3 regions of the Paenibacillus sp. 01T47 genome follow, and region 2 is predicted to be linked to each of the others. Evidence: riboswitches for the same ligand, from Rfam matches in the RefSeq annotation. Region 2 holds a riboswitch; each other region holds the start of a gene.

Region 1 (2,263 bases), on a different contig from region 2:
GAACGAGAAGCGAGCTATGTTCGGACAGGTTGATAAAGGCAGTGTTCAGAAATTTTTAGTGCAAGCGCAAATCGATAATTTGAATATGGCGATTTCAGAGTTCAAAGTGACCATCGTTGATCCTAATGATAAGGAAACGACAATCGACAGCCGCAGCCAGGATGATGATGATTTTAAAGAGTTCGTCGAAAAAGACACCTTTTGGTTCAGTTCCAAGCTCGTTTCCTACGATTTTAAAAATGCTGGAAAATACAAGGTACAGTTTTGGATGCAGCAAAAAAACAACGATCCACAGCTCATTTCTGAAAAAATCGTTACTGCAAAATAAATCTTTTTTTCGATTGCCCAAAGGGGCTGTTCTCATGAACAGCCTCCTTTGTCTATTTCTGCCGCTCTATCTGGAGCAGCAGCTAGGCTGTCTGAATCTACGCTTATTCACGAGTGATATAGATGAGATTTTTCTAATTTATGAGGAGCAAAATGGTGAAATACCGCCGTTTACGGCACTTTAAGCTAGTCCTTGCGATATAGCGCCTAAAGGACAAATCGGTATATTTTACACAACATCCACATAATTAATGAAATTGACTCCATGTATTTAGTTAGAAAGCACTACTATGGCGTGTTTATATTACAGAAAGAACGGTTTAACGAAGCAAATTGTCAAAAGGTTACATGAGAATTATTAGAAATTGCCACTAAAGGCAGGAGATCATTGAAAATAATCGAATATTTCTCAAAGCAATAAAAAAACTGCCTAATTCCCTATTGGGATACGGGGGAACCACTTTGGGTGAATTGATTCCGACGTTTGAGTTTTTTTCAAACGCCCGAGGAATCATAGGGAGCCTTCAACCGAACCCCACAGCTAACCTCGTCGGCATTGGAAGGAGTTTCACAATTGAAGAAGATTACCGCATTAATCCTGGGTCTCGTTCTCGTGCTCGCTTTTCAAGCGGGAAGCGCTTTCGCTGACTCAAAATTGAACGGAATTGTTAATGATCTTATTGGCACTCCGTACAAAAGCGGCGGAACGTCGTCGAAAGGTTTTGATTGCTCCGGCTTCACGAGCTATGTGTTCGAGAAAATGGGCATTGAGCTTTCACGTACTTCTGGTTCGCAAGCAAAAGAAGGTACAAAGGTCGCTAAGGCTGACCTCATTGCGGGAGATCTTGTGTTCTTCGACACAGTTGGCGGCAATAATAGCGCCATATCCCATGTTGGCATTTACATTGGAGATGGCAAGTTTGTACATTCATCCTCGAGCAGAGGCGTTGTAACTGACAAACTTAACTCCGAGTACTATGAGGGACGATATGTAACTGCTCGTCGTATCATGGATGCTGATTCATACCAAGCCAACGTTGACGTAAAATAGAGCAGCCTAATCCCTCTTCTTGAGGGTTGAACGGGTAGACTCATCTAGCAAAGCCGCAGTTTTTTGTCCTCTGACGACAAATGACTTGCGGCTTTGCTGTTTCATTCCAGCTGGAATGCGGCCGTTCAATGTTGCGCTTATGGAAGGAGCTATCACTGATGTATTTGTTTATTCACCGCAAGGATTTGCGTATTGCAGATTTGCGCGCTTTTGATTATTTGAAGAAAAAAGAGAAACAAGGCATTCATTTGCTAATCATAGATCCCGTTATTACAGGAGATGGCCGTTTAACTAGTCATAGCGGCCGGAATTTCATGGCGCAAGCCGCCTCGCTTCTGCACAACTATTCTAATGCAGGAAAGGAACTGCATGTGCTTTATGGTAATCCTGCTGCGATCACCGAAGCTCTGCTGCATGCGCATCCTATTGATGAGGTTATTGTTCATACAGACTATACGCCTTACTCACGGCAGCGAGATGAGCAGCTTGGGCTAATCACACGCAGCCTTGGCCGCCGCTGGATGTCTATTGCCGATTCACCTCTTGCTGATCTAGATGCTTTCCCGGCATTTGCTCGAAAAATGGATCCATACAAGGTTTTCACACCCTTTTATCGCAAGTGGAGCAGCTTTATGCTGGAGTGCTATAGCCCAATGAGTGAAACGACGATTCATGAGCTTGCTACCTTAAGCGAAATTAATGCCAAGGTTGCGCAGTCCTTCGCTTTGCCCGAATCCGTTTCATGCGCCCTAGGCGGCACAAACGTGCAAGGATCGTCCAAAGGATTATCCAAGCTGGAACGGTTCGTACGAGAACGCCTTGCCTCTTATTCGGAGAGCAGGGACGCCTATGCCGATGATCATACAAGCCAGCTTGCACGTTTCC
Region 2 (2,263 bases):
AAAAAGAAGAGGCAGTGCCTCTCCTTATGATGGCATATTTAATTGATTATTGCGATAAGATGATGGTAACCGCTCAATTAGCTTGCAGTCGGTTTATTCGGCCCCAGCACATATACGGTGATGCCTTTTTTCCTGCCGAATTTGTTCGCAATCTTTGTACTATCAAAGTATACGTCGATTTTGTTGCCTTTAACCGCACTTCCTTTATCCTCAGCGCGGCGGAAACCGATTCCTTCAATATAAACCCACCAACCGATGGGAATAACCTTCGGATCAACAGCTATCGTCCGACCCTCTTGCACCCGAGTGCCTGATGATGTAATCCCGTATTCCGGATGGCTTTCATCTTTTCCTGTTGAAGAGAGGTCTGCAGAATAAGCAGTCAACGTGACATTTTTAAGTACTTTTCTCGCCTTAAACGTTACACCGCTCTTCGTAAGCGAAGTAAAGCTCGGGCTCTTGTTCGAGAGCACAGATACTTTAGGCTCTTCCTTCTTCGTTCCGATGGCGACAACCTGATTAACCGCAGCGGTTTCAACCACCTTGCTGACCATCTTCTTCGATATAAGGATTCCGTCCTCGTACTGCTTCTCGATACTCTCTACGATCAGACCTTCCTTGCCGGGTTGAACAAGCTTCTGCTTGCCCGCTTCCAGCGTCGGATCGTTCTTCTTCACAATAGAGAATGGCATTGCACGCTCTGTCTCAGCTACCTTCTTATCTACGCGAACGACGGTTACAGTCAATTCGTTGTCCAAAACGGTATGAAGCGGAGGTATTACTTTATCTTGACCACGAACTGGAATATGTAATTCCTCGATCGCTGCCTGCACTGTTCTCTCTGTCGTATATACAGTAGAGGTCTTGCCATCAGCCTTCACAATTACCGGTATCGCATGAGTCACCTCTATACGATCTCCGTCCTTTATTGCCGCATTAAGCGGTATGGACACCTCATCATGTGGTCCAATTGCGATAGCTTGTTCATCCAGTAGGCGTTGCAGGACCCATTGCTTCGTTTCCACAACGGTTTCTTGTCCGTTCACTACTACGGAGACGCTTTTGACAGCCGTTCCGTACAACAACACCAAAAACATGAAAGTCATAGCGATTGAGATAGTAGCACTCAAAAGAATCAAACGCAAGTTTTCACGCTTCCATCGCAATGCGAAAGACATGCTGGATGATCGTTTCCCATGGGTGTCCTTAACCTGGAGTATTCCCACTTCATCGGTCCTCCTTCATAGCCCCGCCGCCAAGTGTTACGCATGATACAACTGACGCGACTATAGTATATTGGCGTGCGAGCACGCAATCCAGTACTGCTATCGATCCTCCCACCCCCATCTTTTATCCCTATGTCGACAAATTCCCGATTATTCGAAAATAAAAAGAAGCCGTCGACAGAGGATCTGTTTCGTGGCTTCCCGGTTAAATGATTCACTGGGATACAGAAAAATGGATGCACGAGGTTGATCACTCTCTATAACGCTTGCGAGGTTAGCTGACGGATTCGGACAAGAGAGTCGCCCTATTCGTTACACAATGCTCATGGCAATGGCTTCGAAATTCACCCCTGAAGAATTCAAAATACGGAATTAAAAACCGTACATGGTTCCCCCGCTCTCCGAATGGAGATTAAGCGTAAACTGGAAATCCAATACAAAATTTTATTGCTCTGAGATGAATCATACCTTCATACGAGGTCAATTGTAAAGATACGATAAAAGACGATTTAAGCGAAAAAGCAGGATAAAGCAGGAAAAAATAAGCGATTATCGCTATAAAAATTAGTTTTTACGCGATAAAGGTCTCTATTTCTCACTATTTCTCTCGTTTTTAGACAATACCAAAACATCTTCGACCGTTTTCAGTCGTAATTACACCTATTTCTTCTACCGTTTTGCCCAATAATTCGGCTGCTGTCTCTGCAACTAAAGAGACGTAAGAGGACTCATTTCGCTTCCCTCTGAACGGGTGTGGAGTTAAATATGGAGCATCGGTTTCAATCAAAATCCGGTCGATTGGAACCTGCTTAAGCACCTCTTTTGGCACCCTTGCATTTTTGAAAGTAACGGGTCCTCCAAATGATATATAGAAGTTCATATCAAGACATTGTTTAGCCGTTTCCCAGCTGCCGGAGAAGCAATGCATGACACCGCCAACCTCTGCTGCATTCTCTTCCTGAAGAATACGAATAATGTCCTCATGAGCATCCCGATTATGAATAACAATTGGCTTGCCCACCTTACGAGCAAGACGA
Region 3 (2,263 bases), on a different contig from region 2:
CCAAAAAAACCGCCGCCGTTTGTGCCCAAATGTTTGATGGATTCAAGCGAAGCTACAGGACCGATTGCAATTTGCTGCATGGCTCCCTCTAGCGTTTTAATTGTAAATGTCGGATCAAGCGTTTGCGGCACCTGAAGAGCGACAAGCACTAGCGTGATAATAAAGGAAATCGGAAGAAAAATCCTTGTGTGTGCTTTTACAAAATCCTCGAAAAAGTTGCCGATCGTCGTTCCTTTACTCGTAATCCCACGAACAAACGCGATGGCAACCGAGAAGCCCGTCGCCGCTGACGTGAACATCATCATCATGATGACCGCCATTTGGGAGAAATAAGATAAGGCACTTTCCCCGCTGTAATGCTGTAGATTCGTATTGGTAATAAAGCTGATGACTGTATTGAAAGTCAGTGTAGGCTCCATGGCTGCCATGCCATTTGGATTAAACGGCAGTGCATTTTGGAACCGCAATATCAAATAGCTGAAAGCAACTAAAATTAAATTGGTTGCAACAAAGCTGAGTGCGTATATCTTCCAACTCATGCCCTCTCTTTTTTTGAGACCAATAAGCTTAAATATAAATCGCTCCGTCCCTCCGAATACTTTGTCTAACCGATTGTGTTCATTTGAGAACACATGATAGACGTAAGTACCAAGCGGCTTAACTAACAATACAAGAACGGCAATGACGATAAGCAATTGTAAAATATCCATCTTGTAAATCCCCCTCTATTAAAACTTCTCCGGATGAATTAACGCATAAATCAGATAAACGAAAACAAATACAGCCACTATCGCTATGACAGTCATTGGCCCTCGCCCCCTGTTTTCTCAATAACACTGGAGCACCAAGTTAAAAATCCGTAAAATAAACCGAAGCTAGCTAACAACGCCCCGAACATATAAAAATCCTGCATGTAAACCCCTCCTGCATTATTTGTTGCTTAATAGAAAACCGACTTCACCGGTATGAGAGAATACGATATGATCCGCTCCGAGCCCCTTGTAAATAGCCCTTGGATTCCACTGCTGTGTAATGACGTAAATCGACTTAGAGGTCCAAGCTCTGCAGCACTGTACAAAGCGGCAGCTAAGCGCCAAGCTGCTCTCGAATATAAATACCTCGCTAATGTTCATCGAAGGAACATTCCAGCTTTGACGATCATTCGAATTGATGTACAAAACATTGCTGATACCCTGCTTGCGAAGCTGTTTTTCTTCCTGTTTGCTATTGGTCAAAACGATAAATTTTAATTGATGAAACTGCAAAGTTCGTATGAATGATTGGCCAGCCTCGTTTAGACCAGCTACAATAATATGCTCTTCCTGCAAACGAATTCTCCTCCATATGGTAAAAAAGGCAACAAAAAAGAAGCCTTGGGATAAGAGGAACTTTTCCCGCGGCTTCTTTGCCCGCAGCAGAATAAGCCGCGGGAAGCACGATGGCTGTTGCCTCTCTCGAGTACACTTACGAGGTTAGCTGTCGGATTCGGGCCTTGAGAGTTGCCCTACGCTTGATCATTTTCAAGCGATTCACCCCATGAAGCGAAGTCGTGATTGCACACGAATCGTTCGTTGGTTCCCCCGTTCCTGCTGCTGCAGGACTCAGCGTTTTCTTACATTTTGTAGCAAATTAAGCTTTTTTGGGCACAAAAAACCACAGAGGTCTATGACACTCTGCGGTCGAAGTTAATCGATCACAAGCTTCATCATTCCTCTCTCGGTCCACGCTTACGAGGTTAGCTGTCGGATTCGGGCGGTGAGAGTCGCCCTACTTTGACCGGTATCCATGGCACCTGTCAAAGATTCACCCCTGCTCTGCGTTTGTTCGACTCTCACATCGAACAGGCGCATCGCGTCATTATTGGTTCCCCCGCTTCCGCTTTCACGGAAACTCAGCGATCAGTAAATCGAAACTTATTTATAAATCCTGTATCGAATATTACTCCTCGCTATAAATACTGTAAAGGCAGTCTGCTACCTAATTTAGCCAATTTCAGCCTTGCAGAGCGATTCGCAACGCTTACATTCATTTCGATCTCTCGATATCTCACTATTTCTCAGTTTTACTCTTGTTTTCAAAAATAGTGTTCAATCCCTTTCCAACGATTTTATGCGTGAATAATCAGATTTCTCTATAATCGAGAATGGAAGAGAATAAACGAGTATTTCGAAGAATAAATATCTTTTTACTGCCATAACGAATGGATTTCTTTTAAAATGGCATCTGGCTGCCTTTTCACGATATACCACAGTTTTACAATATT

What was found. Region 2 has a riboswitch for cyclic di-AMP ahead of AC1DOV_RS32525 (ubiquitin-like domain-containing protein). Riboswitches for the same ligand answer to the same signal wherever they lie in the genome.
Region 1: linked by a shared signal. The riboswitch ahead of AC1DOV_RS30990 (C40 family peptidase) and the one ahead of AC1DOV_RS32525 (ubiquitin-like domain-containing protein) in region 2 are both predicted to bind cyclic di-AMP.
Region 3: linked by a shared signal. The riboswitch ahead of AC1DOV_RS08325 (NAD-binding protein) and the one ahead of AC1DOV_RS32525 (ubiquitin-like domain-containing protein) in region 2 are both predicted to bind cyclic di-AMP.

The regions. Positions count from the first base shown of each region.
Region 1 covers NZ_JBFTPA010000026.1:42,316-44,578, forward strand. The annotation lists gene AC1DOV_RS30980 (hypothetical protein) at 1-328, shown strand, start outside; gene AC1DOV_RS30985 (hypothetical protein) at 363-512, shown strand; cyclic di-AMP (ydaO/yuaA leader) riboswitch at 745-898, shown strand; gene AC1DOV_RS30990 (C40 family peptidase) at 902-1,378, shown strand; gene AC1DOV_RS30995 (FAD-binding domain-containing protein) at 1,537-2,263, shown strand, end outside.
Region 2 covers NZ_JBFTPA010000033.1:11,020-13,282, reverse strand. The annotation lists gene AC1DOV_RS32525 (ubiquitin-like domain-containing protein) at 78-1,226, opposite strand; cyclic di-AMP (ydaO/yuaA leader) riboswitch at 1,475-1,655, opposite strand; gene AC1DOV_RS32520 (TatD family hydrolase) at 1,840-2,263, opposite strand, start outside.
Region 3 covers NZ_JBFTPA010000003.1:203,733-205,995, reverse strand. The annotation lists gene kdpA (potassium-transporting ATPase subunit KdpA) at 1-710, opposite strand, end outside; gene kdpF (K(+)-transporting ATPase subunit F) at 729-806, opposite strand; gene AC1DOV_RS08325 (NAD-binding protein) at 930-1,328, opposite strand; cyclic di-AMP (ydaO/yuaA leader) riboswitch at 1,447-1,617, opposite strand; cyclic di-AMP (ydaO/yuaA leader) riboswitch at 1,709-1,907, opposite strand.